Regions from separate parts of the Halomonas sp. AOP7-E1-9 genome, predicted to be linked through region 2. Evidence: riboswitches for the same ligand, from Rfam matches in the RefSeq annotation. Region 2 holds a riboswitch; each other region holds the start of a gene.
The links. A riboswitch is a leader RNA that binds a small molecule or an ion and turns the genes downstream of it on or off. The one in region 2 is predicted to bind thiamine pyrophosphate.
Positions count from the first base shown of each region.

Region 1: another riboswitch for thiamine pyrophosphate. It lies ahead of ACT3R4_RS10085 (SLC5/6 family protein); the one in region 2 lies ahead of thiM (hydroxyethylthiazole kinase).
Region 3: another riboswitch for thiamine pyrophosphate. It lies ahead of tenA (thiaminase II); the one in region 2 lies ahead of thiM (hydroxyethylthiazole kinase).

Region 1 is NZ_JBQSVC010000015.1:4,641-9,084, forward strand. It holds gene corA (magnesium/cobalt transporter CorA) at 1-89, opposite strand, end outside; gene ACT3R4_RS10085 (SLC5/6 family protein) at 86-1,474, opposite strand; TPP riboswitch at 1,464-1,568, opposite strand; gene ACT3R4_RS10090 (hypothetical protein) at 1,834-2,526, shown strand; gene ACT3R4_RS10095 (CoA-acylating methylmalonate-semialdehyde dehydrogenase) at 2,589-4,088, opposite strand; gene ACT3R4_RS10100 (hypothetical protein) at 4,317-4,444, shown strand, end outside.
Region 2 is NZ_JBQSVC010000008.1:124,189-128,632, forward strand. It holds gene ampC (class C beta-lactamase) at 1-536, shown strand, start outside; gene ACT3R4_RS07125 (cupin domain-containing protein) at 668-1,333, shown strand; gene ACT3R4_RS07130 (DUF6164 family protein) at 1,330-1,695, opposite strand; gene gloA (lactoylglutathione lyase) at 1,697-2,230, opposite strand; TPP riboswitch at 2,460-2,555, shown strand; gene thiM (hydroxyethylthiazole kinase) at 2,580-3,380, shown strand; gene thiE (thiamine phosphate synthase) at 3,380-3,994, shown strand; gene ACT3R4_RS07150 (LysR family transcriptional regulator) at 3,991-4,444, shown strand, end outside.
Region 3 is NZ_JBQSVC010000011.1:404-4,847, forward strand. It holds gene ACT3R4_RS08320 (class I SAM-dependent methyltransferase) at 5-607, opposite strand; TPP riboswitch at 738-890, shown strand; gene tenA (thiaminase II) at 981-1,649, shown strand; gene thiC (phosphomethylpyrimidine synthase ThiC) at 1,672-3,582, shown strand; gene ACT3R4_RS08335 (CsbD family protein) at 3,669-3,848, opposite strand; gene ACT3R4_RS08340 (DUF2955 domain-containing protein) at 3,955-4,444, opposite strand, start outside.

The sequences.
Region 1 (4,444 bases), on a different contig from region 2:
CTGCCGGGGGTATTCTGCCATGTGACAAAAAGCTCTTCGTTCCCTTCATGGGTTTCGCCATCAGGGGTCGTCAAAATACTGCGAATCATAACTGTCCTTGGTTCCAAGGGGTTCTTAAATACGCTAATAACACGCTTACCACCGTGGAAGCTAACAACGCACCTAGAAACGGCGCTAGTGTGGGTACACTGTTTGGAAAGCTTGCCGCCATTATCCCTTCGCTTATGCTGGCGTGACTCATCCACCCAGGCAAGATCGCACCCAATAGACCCGCCATGCCGCCACCGATAGCCGCAAGGGGCGTCATGCGCCGCCATAAGCCCAGCAGCACGGGCACCACAGTTGCAGCGCAGACTAAATCAGCGATTAAAAAAAGACGTAAAACAGACACACCTTGAAGTGCGACAACCACGACAGGCACCATAAGCAAAACGGTCATCCAGCGTGTGAGCGCGATAGAAACGCTTGGCTGCTCACTGCGCGACACGATCAGTGAGGCAATACCGCTTTGTAGCGTATCTACGCTGGACGCCACCAATGTAACGGCAAGTACTAGTGCCGTTATAGCTAGCCAGGGTGGCGCGTTATTGAGCAGTGCAAAAAAAGGCATGGGCGGTTCGCCCAGCGGAACACCGTTCATGGCAGCAAGCATACCCAAACCGCCAATCACCATAACGATCATGACCGTGGCGCCCCCTCCTACCCAAGCCCCGCGGGCCAAACTGTGGTCATTACGTGCCGCCCATACCCGCTGCCAGTAGCCCTGGTGAAACAAGTTCGCTGCGGTAACCGCGATGACAAGCGTTAGTGCCACACTAAGCGCATCAGAAGTGGCGATAGAGGGCCATGCCGCACTGCTCGGCATGGCAGGCAAGTGCCAAAGGGTGACACTGGAAACCACCACTAACAGTGCAAGCAGCAACCATGCCTGCCAACGGTCAGTGGCCAGGCTTGCGCGCAGCCCACCGCTTACCGTGTAAAGCAACGTAGTGAGCGTTACTCCAATAATCACCCAGCTCGACGGAACATCAGAAAGCAGCGAGGTGATCGCTCCAATAGCGGTTAATTCAGCGGCTAAAAAGCAGGCCATATACACCACGGAAACCAGCGTTACCCAGTGGCGCACTCCGCGCCCATAGCACGCCTCAGCAAACTCAGCGATGCTCCGCCCCTCAGGGAGAGCCCGGCGTATAGACGGACCATAAAAGCCAAGGACGATAAAAGGCAGTGAGGAGCCAAGGGCATAGCCTGCCAAGGCCAATGGGCCAATAAAAGCGCCAATTTCTGGCGGTGCAAACAAAATCCAGGCCCCCATACCAGATGCAACAAAAGAGAGCCCTAGCGTGGTGCTGGTTTGTGAATTACGAGCGGTTACAAAGTCATCCAATGAGCCTTTACGCCCACGGGCTTTAAGGCCTAAAAATGCAAAGCAACAGAGCGCCGCGCCCAGCACGGCTGACGTTAGGTATGGCATGTCGCACTTCCTCCGCCGGTACTAACCGGTTCAGGTTCCAGGGTCTGCGTCATAGCATTCTCAGCCACGCAACGTGGCTCCCCTGGCGACAGTGAATTGAGAGCGTATCCTGATGTAAAGCGAGCTAACCGTCAAAATGAGCAGCTACTCGCACCGTATCTTAGCCGCTAAATAGCTAACAGGAAAACGGTTTACTTCTGCTATTCATTCGCTACAACGTTGTCTAGACTAACAAAAGCTGCTGTAAACTGAGTCAAAGCATTACAAAATAAAAGTAGCTTACTGCCATTAGTGTTATAAAACATTAATGTTACAAGCGTCGCACAGGAGAATAAGCGACGCGCTTACAGGAAACCACTATGTCATACACCGAAGCCAAGGAGCATACGCAAGGGCGGCTCAATACTCTGTTTGCTGACCCCTACCGTGCGTTTGAAAACAATACCGATGAGCGCCAGCTTCACGTTCGCGTAATGCTTTATATGCTGCTGGCCCGCCCCATGTCACGAGGAGACATGACGCTACGCGTGATCCATGGCTGGGAGAACGGTAGCTGCGAGCCTGGCGACTTACAGCATGCTGACTACGTTTTAAATACGCTAGATGATGTAAAGCGCGCGGTGAAAGACTTCGACCAGGCCACGAAGCAAAACGCTCCGCTCCCCTCTGAAGACCCTGCCATTTTGGCGATGCCTTTAGCAAATGTGATCGCCGATGCCAAAGCCGAAGGGCAAGAGGTCACCGACGATATACCCAAAACGCCCGAACGCTGGTCTGCGCTTGAAGGCGGCCTGGCACTTTATACGCTTTTTAAAATGTATCACCGGTTGGTGTATGGCGAGGACGATGTCTACCGCTGCTCCCAATGCCAAACGGCCTTAGGCCCGCGTGAAATTCATGAATTTCATCTAGAGGAGAGTGAGTTCGCCCTTTTAGTGCCCCTTGTCGGACAGCCAAAAGAGGCGCCGTCTCTACTCGTATTGCATGAAAGCCAACTTAAGCCGATTGAAAAGCTACTGGAAGAAAGCTTGAGCCTGCTGAATGATTTTTAAGCCTTGAGTACAACAACGTCACTGGCCCCCACAAGAACCAGTGACTGCTTAGTAAGTAAGCGTCAGCTTAATGCAATAGTACTATTGATACCGCTTGAAACGTTTTCAGGCTCAAACCAGCGTGCCGTTACCGTTTTGGTTTGCGTCCAGAAGGCGATCGCCTGTTTTCCATTTGGCCCTAAATCGCCGAGCTTTGAAGCACGTGAGCCAGTGAAGCTGAAATAGGCAACCGGCACCGGGATTGGCACGTTGATACCCACCTGCCCCACGTCTATATCAGTTTCAAAGCGCCGCGCCACCCAGCCAGAATTCGTGAAGATAGACGTGCCGTTGCCGTTAGGATTAGCATTAATAAACGCAATCGCTTCGTCGAGTGTTTCCACGTTGACAACGCAGAGTACCGGCCCAAATATCTCTTCACGGTAAATGGTCATCTCCGCAGTCACATCGGTAAATAACGTCGGTCCCACAAAATTGCCCTTCGGATAACCGTGTACCTGGCAGTTACGCCCATCAATCAATAGCGTTGCGCCCTCCTTTTCACCGGTCTCGATAAGACCTAACACACGCTCCTTGGCGGCAGGCGATACCAGCGGCCCTAAATCGGCATCCTGTTGGGTGCCAGGCCCCACTTTCATCTGGCCTGCAGCATCCACAATATCATCAATCCATTGTCGCGCCTCACCGACCAGCACCACGACCGAATTAGCCATACAGCGCTGGCCTGCGGCGCCAAATGCTGAGCCCAGCAGATTGTTGATGGCTTGGCTGCGATTTGCGTCGGGCATAACCACACAGTGGTTCTTCGCCCCCATCATCGCCTGCATACGCTTACCCGCATCTGCCGCCCGCTTGTAAAGCAATGAGCCGACGTGGGTTGAGCCAATAAACGATAGCGCTTTAATCGTTGGGTGATCGACAATCTGGTTGGCAACCTCAGGACCACCATGCACCACGTTCAACACCCCAGCTGGCACACCGGCTTCATGGGCAAGCTCCACCAAGCGCATGGTCGAGCTGGGATCCTGCTCAGAAGGCTTCAACACAAAGGTGTTGCCTGTCGCGATGGCCAGTGGAAACATGAAACAGGGCAGCATGATAGGGAAGTTAAAGGCCGTAATACCGGCCCCTACGCCTAGCGGCTGATGTAGTGTATAAACATCGACGTCGCTTGCCGCGTTCTCGGCCACCTCTCCTAGCTGGAGCGAGGTAATCGAGCAGGCGTGTTCGACCACCTCCAGACCTCGCCCTACTTCACCTTTGGCATCTGGCAACGTTTTGCCATGCTCTTCGGTGATTAAGGCGGCTAGTTCATCGGTGTTGTCACGAATCAGTGCCTGCAACGCCAGCATAATACGCATGCGCTTTCCAAGCGGTACCTTGCGCCACTCTCTAAACGCATGATGGGCGCTTGCAATCGCATGCTCTACTTCTTCTGCCGTGCAAAAAGGCACCCGGGCAACCACCTTTTGGGTCGCCGGATTAACCACATCACGCCACTCCTGGCTTTGAGACAGGACGGCTTGACCATCAATGATCATGGGAATTTCGCGAACGGCCATTACGCTTGCTCCTGATTATGATTGTGTTTGTAACAGAGGCAGTCTCTATAGCTGCCCCAGGGCCAAGAACAGGGTATATCAGCAAGTTAACGTAAACGTCAACTAACGATTAGTAACAACCCCGATTAGCGATAACAAGACCCCACAGACAGTGCAAACGCATGTTTACCCCCTTGACCTCCCCTCTCAATAAGGGATGATAATACGGCGCACCCAGGAGATGTCTCTTTGCCTCAGCAATACATGCCCACCGCTATGACGTCTCTCCGGCTTGGCCAAGTGGGCCTCTGGAGCCTGGCGCTATTGCTTTGGTGCGCCGCTCCCCACGAGGTGATGCCGCGGGCTGCTGAGCCAAG
Region 2 (4,444 bases):
GCTACCTGCAGGTACCTGAAGACGCGCAGGCGAACTACGCCTTCGGGTACTCAAAAGAGGATGAGCCGATTCGGGTGAACCCCGGCGTACTGGATGCAGAGGCCTACGGGGTAAAGTCGAATAGCGCCGATATGCTGGCGTTCATTAACGCCAACATGGACAGCTCAGCGGTGGATGAACCGCTGCGCGAAGCACTGGAAGCAACCCGGATGGGCTACGTCAACATGGGCGATATGACCCAAGGCCTCGGTTGGGAACGCTATGCCTACCCTGTGTCGCTTGACCAGCTACAAGCAGGCAATTCGCTGGAGATGGTGCTGGAGGCTAACAAGGCCGAGCAGCTTCAGACACCGCTACCGGCAGATGACGATGTGTGGTTTAACAAGACGGGCTCAACCAATGGCTTTGGCGCTTATGTCGCCTTTGTACCCAGCCAGCAAATAGGCATCGTGATGCTCGCCAACCGCAATTATCCCAACCAGGCACGTATTGAGGCCGCCCACCATATTCTGACGACACTTGCGGCGACGCCCTGAAAAAAACCGCCTTTATGCCACGAGCCTTCCTAAAGGCTCGTCATTAAAGCGCTCTTTTATGCATTGCATTTTGGGTGGTGGATAAGGAGACTTGCACTACCGCGATCCCCCCACTGCAAAGAGCCAACACCATGCGCCTTAACGCCGACTTTAGCCACTTTGCCTGCGTAACGCCGGACCAATATCAATGGGTCGATTCGCCCAGTGCAGGCGTCACACGCATGATGCTTGATCGCATCGGCGAGGAAGTCGCCAGAGCGACCAGCCTGGTACGCTACGCGCCCAACAGCCAGTTCACCTCACATACCCACGACGGCGGGGAAGAGATTCTTGTACTAGAGGGCGTGTTCGGTGATGAGCACGGCCGCTACCCCGCGGGCACCTATCTGCGCAATCCTATCGGTACGGGCCACACCCCGCACATAGGCGATGAGGGCGCGCTCATCCTGGTGAAGCTTCACCAGTTTGCAGCCAATGACATTCTTCAACTGGCCGTACCTGCCCACCGTTTACCTTGGCAGCCGGACCGCCGCCCAGGCATTACCTATAAAATGCTGCATACCTTTCACCAGGAGCGCGCCAGCCTGGAGCGGTGGGAGGCGGGCGTGACGATTGCCTACCCGACGCTGGGTGGTGGCCTGGAGGCGTTTGTTCTGGAAGGCACCTTGTGCGACGGCGATACCGAATACCCGACGGGCAGCTGGTGTCGCTACCCTCCCGGCGCCGCTCCCCAACTTAGCGCGGGCAGCGCAGGGGTCAAGCTCTACTTAAAACGCGGGCACCTGCGGCTTGATTAACGAGTCAGGCCAAGAAATGGCAGCAGCGTAAGCAGTGCCACCATAACGACCGCCACCATTACCAGGGTGACCTGAAAGGGATGCGCCGCCAAGCGGCGCCATAAGGTAGGTGCATCGCCTTGGCTCACGGCCTCGGCGTGCGCTTGCCGAGCCTTGGTGAAGCGCTCGGCTTGATACACCGCCAGTGCTGCTTCGGCCGCCTCACGCTGGGTTTCATCACGCAGCCAGATCGCGTCCACCCCTAAGCGGAAAAAACCGGCCTGCGTTTCATAGGTATCAAAACCATGTTCTGCCAGTAGTGAGCGGACTTCCATGGCTTCTTCATCGGTAACGTAGCGCAGCCGAAACAGCAAGTGTGCCATATCAGTCGCCCATCGCCGCCATTAGGTCGGCCTGGATAACTTCGATCCAATAGCCGTCCGGGTCTTTCACAAAAATGACGCCCTGCATTTTGCCTTGATCCGCCCGCTTTATGAACGTCACATCGTGCTCATCAAACCACGCCTGGGCCGCTTCCAAGTCCGGCACGCTAAAGCAGATATGTCCAAAGCCCTGCGGTTCGGCATTGCCATCGTGGTAGGCAAAATCGTCCTGGTCTTCGGTGCCCCAGTTATGGGTAAGTTCTAACAACCCCTTTTGGCTGAAGGTCCAGGCCGTACGCGCCTGGGTATCTTCCGGCACCTGGTCGTTGGCTTCCAGGTTCGCCAGAAAGTAGAGCGAAAACTGCATCTCTTCGAAATCCAGCCGACGCAGCACCTGCATGCCAAATACCTGGGAGTAAAAGGCCAATGAACGCTCGGGGTCTTTCGCCCGCAGCATCGTATGGTTTAAGCGAAACCCTTGGGTTTGCGCAGGGGCCGGACGAACGCCTTTATGCTGTTCACCTTGCAAAGTCATCTTGGGCTCCTTGTGGGGAATTATGCTGTTAAATGAATTGATTGAGCGGTTATCTTTGACAAAAACCATACCGTGTACAAGCCTATCTCTAACCGTTTCACACCGCATGATACCGTTGTGATGACATACCATGAGGGCAGAACAGCCATTATTCCAGCCCCGCTTACCCTACCGGCCTCCCCTTACACATCGCCTGCGCTTTACAGCACCGCCCAAGGCAAGGATAGTAGCCTGACGACAGGGGCGCTTGAGACGCTCAAGCTGAGATGCACCCTTAGAACCTGAACCGGATAATACCGGCGTAGGAAGTCGCGGTGTCATCACACCCGATCTACGCTGTGAGGTGGCCATGACATCACTCCCGCTGAGCGACGCGCTTTCCGCTGTACAACGCACCACGCCGTTAGTGCACTGTATTACCAATTTTGTAGCGATGAACAGCACAGCTAACTGCCTGCTGGCTGTCGGCGCTTCCCCTGCCATGCTGCATTCAACTGAGGAAGTCGCTGAGTTTACTCGCTTGGCCGGGGCACTTTCGATCAATATCGGCACGCCTTCACCACACTGGGCAGAAGGTATGCAACTTGCCGCCAGAACGGCCAACGAGAGCAATACGCCTTGGGTATTGGACCCGGTTGCGGTGGGCGCCACTTACTACCGTCAAACGCTTTCACAAACGCTATTGGCTTTTAAGCCCAGCGTGATCCGTGGCAATACCTCAGAAATCATGACGCTTTCCGGCTTGACCCACGCGGGCCGAGGAGTGGATGCCACAGCCTCTACGGATGAAGCGCGTGAGGCTGCCATAAACCTCGCCAAGCAGCAACGCTGTGTTGTCGCGATGACCGGCGTTCAGGATTTTATTACCGATGGCACTCAGCACTGGCGTCTGAGCGGCGGGCACGCGCTTATGCCGCGTGTCACTACGCTTGGCTGTGCGTTAAGTGCCACCGTTGCCGCCTTTGTAGCGGCCAGCCCCGAAGCTCCCTTGAACGCCACGTTAGCCGCACTTACAAGCTTTGCTATCGCGGGTAGCCGCGCTGGACAACAGGCGGCAGGCCCGGGTAGTTTTCAGGTAGCCCTGTTGGACGCCTTGTATCAGCTAACACCTACAGACGTCCGTCAGTTTACCGGGCTGGAGGAAGGCTAATGCGTTTTGATCTTTCGCTTTATCTGGTCACTGACGCTCAACTCTGTAAAGCCGCAGGGCTAGAGCGCACCGTGATTGAGGCCGTCAAAGGGGGCGTCAGCTTTGTTCAACTGCGCGATAAACACGCAAGCGATACCGACATGATTGAACAGGCCAAGCGTTTGAAAGCCGCCCTGGCGGGTAGCGGGGTACCGCTGGTGATTAATGACCGCTTGAACGTTGCCTTGCAAAGCGGCGCCGATGGGCTGCATGTCGGCCAAAGCGATACAGCGGTTCAAGAGGCACGGGCAGCCATGGGGCCAGAGGCAATTATCGGGCTTTCGATTAATACGCTTGAGCAGCTTCACGCAGCCCCCGTGGCCCTGCTCGACTACGTGGGCCTGGGCCCGGTGTTTACCACCCAAAGCAAGCAGGACCATGCTAAACCGTTGGGGTTTGAAGGCCTGGCTCAATTAGCCGCGGCCTGCACCTTGCCAAGCGTGGCCATTGGCGGGCTCAAGGCTGAACACGCCCAGCAGGTCGTTGCAGCCGGTGCCAATGGCTTGGCGGTTATCTCCGCCATTTGTGGCCAGCCTGACCCTTACCAGGCCGCACGGGCGTTGGCTCGGCCATGAACCAGCTCGACCATATTGCCGCTTTTGTCAAAGTTGCCGAGCTTGGCAGCTACACGCGGGCCGCTGAGGCGTTGGATCTTTCCCGCACGCGGGTATCACGCGTTGTCATGGCCCTTGAAGAGACGCTCGGGGTGCGGCTTATTCAGCGCACCACGCGGCGCCTGCATTTAACCGCCGAGGGCGAGCGCTACCTTGCGCATGCCCAAGCGATTTTACAGGCCCTTGATGAGGCTGCCGCCGACGTAGGCAGCGGCATTTCTGAAATAAGCGGCCGTTTACGCATCAACGGCCCCATGAGTTTTGGCATGCGCCACCTCTCCCCGCTGGTGGCGCGCTTTATGGTGGCATATCCTGGCCTGGATGTACGCCTGGATTTAGGTGACCGCCGCGTGGATCTTCTCGAAGAGGGCTACGATGTGGCCATTCGTATTGGCAACCTGCCCGACTCAA
Region 3 (4,444 bases), on a different contig from region 2:
TCGGTTAAATCACTGGTTTTCTTAAAATCAGATCAAACCGATGCCAGTGATGCGTTACCTGCCCGCCCTCTCCTTCGCTTTCGCGTAAAAGCTCAATTTTCAGACCATCGCATAGCGCTTCTATTTCTTGCATCGAGTGAAAGCTCATTGCTGGATGCTTGGCCCAATCGTGCCTGTCTCCGAAGAGGTGCCCGACAAATAACCCTCCCGGCTCAAGCGCTGAAAGGATCATGTCCCACAGTGTGGGAAAGTGCGTTGGCTCGCAGAACGGCAGGCTTAGCCCGGCGTGGGCCAAGGATGACGATGGCAGGCCTTTCAATTCCTCGAAACTCGAAGTCAAAATTGTCAGATCAGCGCTGGGCAATTCAGCTTTTAGTGTTTCTACTCGCACAATGGCATTGGGCGCTTTGTCGATCGCCAAGACCTTCCACCCTGACGTCAGCAGTAGTGCGGTTTCGATGCCGCCTCCACATCCTAAATCGATAGCATGGCCGTTGCCTTTGGGTAAGCACTCGTCCCCCAAAGCGCGGCGTAACAGCGGCGAGGCGGCTCGCGTTTGATTGGCGCGATAGAAGGCTTCCCAACCCGTTTTGTTATCGGTGGTCAATGTCAGTACTTCCTGATCGCATCACGCTGTAATGATGAGTGTTAATCGTCATAATCGATTCAAATTAACACATAGCACCGTCGTCCGCCCCCTTGCATCTCCCTCCACCGCCACCTAGACTCGCTGAGTTGAATGCTTGACGGGGTGCCGGTGAATCCGGCTGAGATGGCGCAGGGCGTAGCAATTTTGCTGCCAAGCGCTGGTCCCGCTGAACCTGATCCGGCTAATGCGCTGCTTTTGATGTAGCGCGGGTACCGGCGTAGGGATCAAGCGATGGCACTGGCTAGCTCTCTCCCACAATCGCTCGCCACCCTTCCGTGCCATTTCCTCGATCTTTTCGCCTGCCCTTCGGATCACCACCACCGGAGGATGTATGGGCTACCGCTTTACTGATTTAACCACTGCCTGCCATGACGATTGGCGCGCCTACATTGAGCACGACTTTGTGTGCCAGCTGGGCAACGCCACGTTGCCTGAAGCGTCATTTCGCCACTACCTGAAGCAGGATTACCTGTTTCTGATTCACTTCGCTCGCGCCTATGCACTGGCCGCCTACAAAAGCCCTACGCTTGCCGATTTGCGCCATGCCCATGAAGGTTTAAAAACCATTGTGGATGTGGAATTGGGCTTGCACGTGGGCTTTTGTCGCGAGTGGGGTATTTCCGAGGAGGCACTTGCCGAGCTACAAGAAGCTCGGGCGACCATGGCCTACACCCGCTACGTGTTGGATACCGGCAACCGTGGCGACCTGCTGGATTTACACGTGGCACTTGCCCCTTGCCTGGTGGGCTATGGCGAGATTGCCAACTGGTTGAACGCAAAATCCACAACGCTACGCGGCACACACAACCCGTTTGATGCCTGGATTGCGATGTACGAAAGCGAGGAGTTTCAGGCGGCCATGCAAGCCGAGCTTGAATGGCTGGATGCTCGCCTCGCCGACGTCACCCCTGCCCGCTTTAATGAGCTCAGCAAAATTTTCCGCGATGCCACGCGCCTGGAAATCGACTTCTGGCAGATGGGCCTGGACCTTTCCCATTAATTCCAATAACAAGGATATAACCGTGAACAAAACCGTTACCCAGAAGACAGCCCGCTTTCTAGCCGAAACCGCCCAGGTCGATGCCGCCGCGATTTCCCCACTACCCGGTTCACGCAAGGTGTATCTTGAAGGCTCGCGCCCGGATATCCACGTGCCGTTTCGGGAAATCAGTCTCTCGCCGACCAAAACGACCAGCGTGGATGAACAGAACCCGCCGCTGCTGGTGTACGACACCTCTGGCCCCTACACCGACCCCAACGCCCAGATTGATCTACGCCGTGGGCTTCCCGCGCTTCGCCGGGTGTGGATTGAGGAACGCGACGACACCGAGTTTTTAGAAGGCCATACGTCTGAGTACGGCAAACGCCGCGCCAACGACCCCATGCTGGCTCAGCTGCGCTTTGATTTGAAACGCACGCCGCGTCGGGCAAAAGAAGGCAAAAACGTTACCCAGCTGCACTACGCCCGCCAAGGGATCATCACGCCGGAAATGGAATTTATCGCCCTGCGCGAGAACCAGCGCCGCCAAGCGCTGGGCGATGCCGAGGTGGAGAGAATCCTGGGCCACCAGCATCGCGGCCAAAGCTTCGGCGCCAGCATCCCAGAAGAGATTACGCCGGAGTTTGTGCGCGATGAAGTTGCTCGCGGGCGGGCGATTATTCCCAATAACATCAACCATCCTGAAAGCGAGCCGATGATTATCGGGCGTAACTTTCTGGTCAAGATTAACGGCAACCTGGGCAACTCGGCCGTTACCTCGTCGATTGAAGAAGAAGTCGACAAAATGACCTGGGGGATTCGCTGGGGCGCGGATACCATCATGGATCTCTCCACCGGGCAGAACATTCACGAAACCCGCGAATGGATTTTGCGTAACTCGCCAGTGCCTATCGGTACGGTGCCCATCTACCAAGCGCTGGAGAAGGTCAACGGCGTGGCCGAAAACCTGACCTGGGAGGTGTTTCGCGATACGTTGATCGAGCAGGCCGAACAGGGTGTGGATTACTTCACCATTCACGCAGGCGTTTTGCTGCGCTATGTGCCGCTGACCGCCAACCGGGTAACGGGCATCGTCTCGCGCGGCGGTTCGATTATGGCCAAATGGTGTTTGTACCATCATCAGGAGAGCTTTCTGTATACCCACTTCGAGGAGATCTGCGAGATCTGCAAGCAGTACGATGTGGCGTTTTCATTAGGTGACGGCCTGCGCCCAGGCTCTATCGCCGATGCCAATGACGAAGCGCAGATGGCCGAACTTAAAACCCTGGGTGAGCTGACCCACATTGCCTGGAAGCACGACGTGCAGGTAATGATTGAAGGCCCCGGCCACGTGCCCATGCACCTTGTCAAAGAGAACATGGACAAGCAGTTGGAGTACTGCGACGAGGCGCCCTTCTACACACTCGGCCCGTTGGTCACGGATATCGCACCAGGCTACGACCATATTACCTCGGGCATTGGGGCGGCGATGATCGGCTGGTTTGGATGTGCCATGCTCTGCTATGTCACGCCGAAAGAGCACCTGGGCCTGCCCAATAAAGATGACGTCAAGACCGGTATTATTACCTACAAAATTGCCGCCCATGCGGCGGATCTTGCCAAGGGCCACCCGGCAGCACAGCGGCGTGATAATGCGCTTTCCAAGGCGCGGTTTGAATTCCGCTGGGAAGACCAGTTCAACCTGGGGCTAGACCCGGACACCGCGCGGGAATTTCATGACGAAACCCTGCCCAAGGATTCCGCGAAGGTAGCGCATTTTTGCTCTATGTGTGGGCCCAAGTTCTGCTCAATGAAGATTAGCCAGGAAGTACGCGACACCTACCGCGACCGCACGCCAGAAAGCACTAACGACGCGGAGTCGGTTAAGCGCGGCATGGAAGAGCAGGCGGAGAAGTTTCGAAAAACGGGAAGCCAGCTGTATCAGGAAGTGTAAAACGGTTTGAAAACGAAAGGCATAAACGCAAACAGGGGCCTGAAGGCCCCTGTTGTCGACGTGTTACGCTAACGTGCGTGGCAAAGCTATTTTTTCTTGAGACTCTCTTTCACGTCGCCTTTACCTTTTTGAGCTTCGCCTTTAGCCTGCTGCATTTTGCCTTTGGCTTCCGTTTTTTCGCTGCCCGTTACTTTGCCAGCCGCTTCTTTCACTTTACCAGCGGCTTTGTTAGCGGCGCCTTTTGCTTTATCGTCTTTTCCACTCATGACATACACCTCTAATCCGTTAGCAGGAAACACGCTGGAGAGAAGAACATATTGCCCTTCACATCACAGCTGCCTTATCAGAGTAGCCTTTGTTAAAAAAGTTACCTCATTTTCTTTCTGGTAGTCGCGTAGGCTCCCAAAGATTGAGCACATAATGCAGGCAAGCCATGAACAGCAGCGTTACTACCAGCGCCACACTCATGGATGAAAAGCGATACAGGGCGCTATAGACAAGGTCCTGACTGGGGCCTAAAGATTGACCAAACAGGATACCCAGGGTGGTCATCCCGCCAAACCCGATGCCGGAGCCCCCGCCTTCAAGTATGTGCTCACGCCCAAACAGCAATAGCCCCAACCAATAAAGCACAATCGCTAGCAGGAAGTGATTGCTTTGTGTGTAAAGCAGAAGCTGCATAATCAGCGCCAGGTTACACCCCAACAGCGTGCCGATGGCACGTTTGCGAGCGGATACGCGCGCACCGGCATAGCCCATCGCGAACAGCACCAAAATGGTCGCCATTTGTGCCGAGAGCGACCCCTGCAGGTCAAATACCTGAAAAACGACAAAGGAAAGTGTCGCGGTAATGCCGCCCATC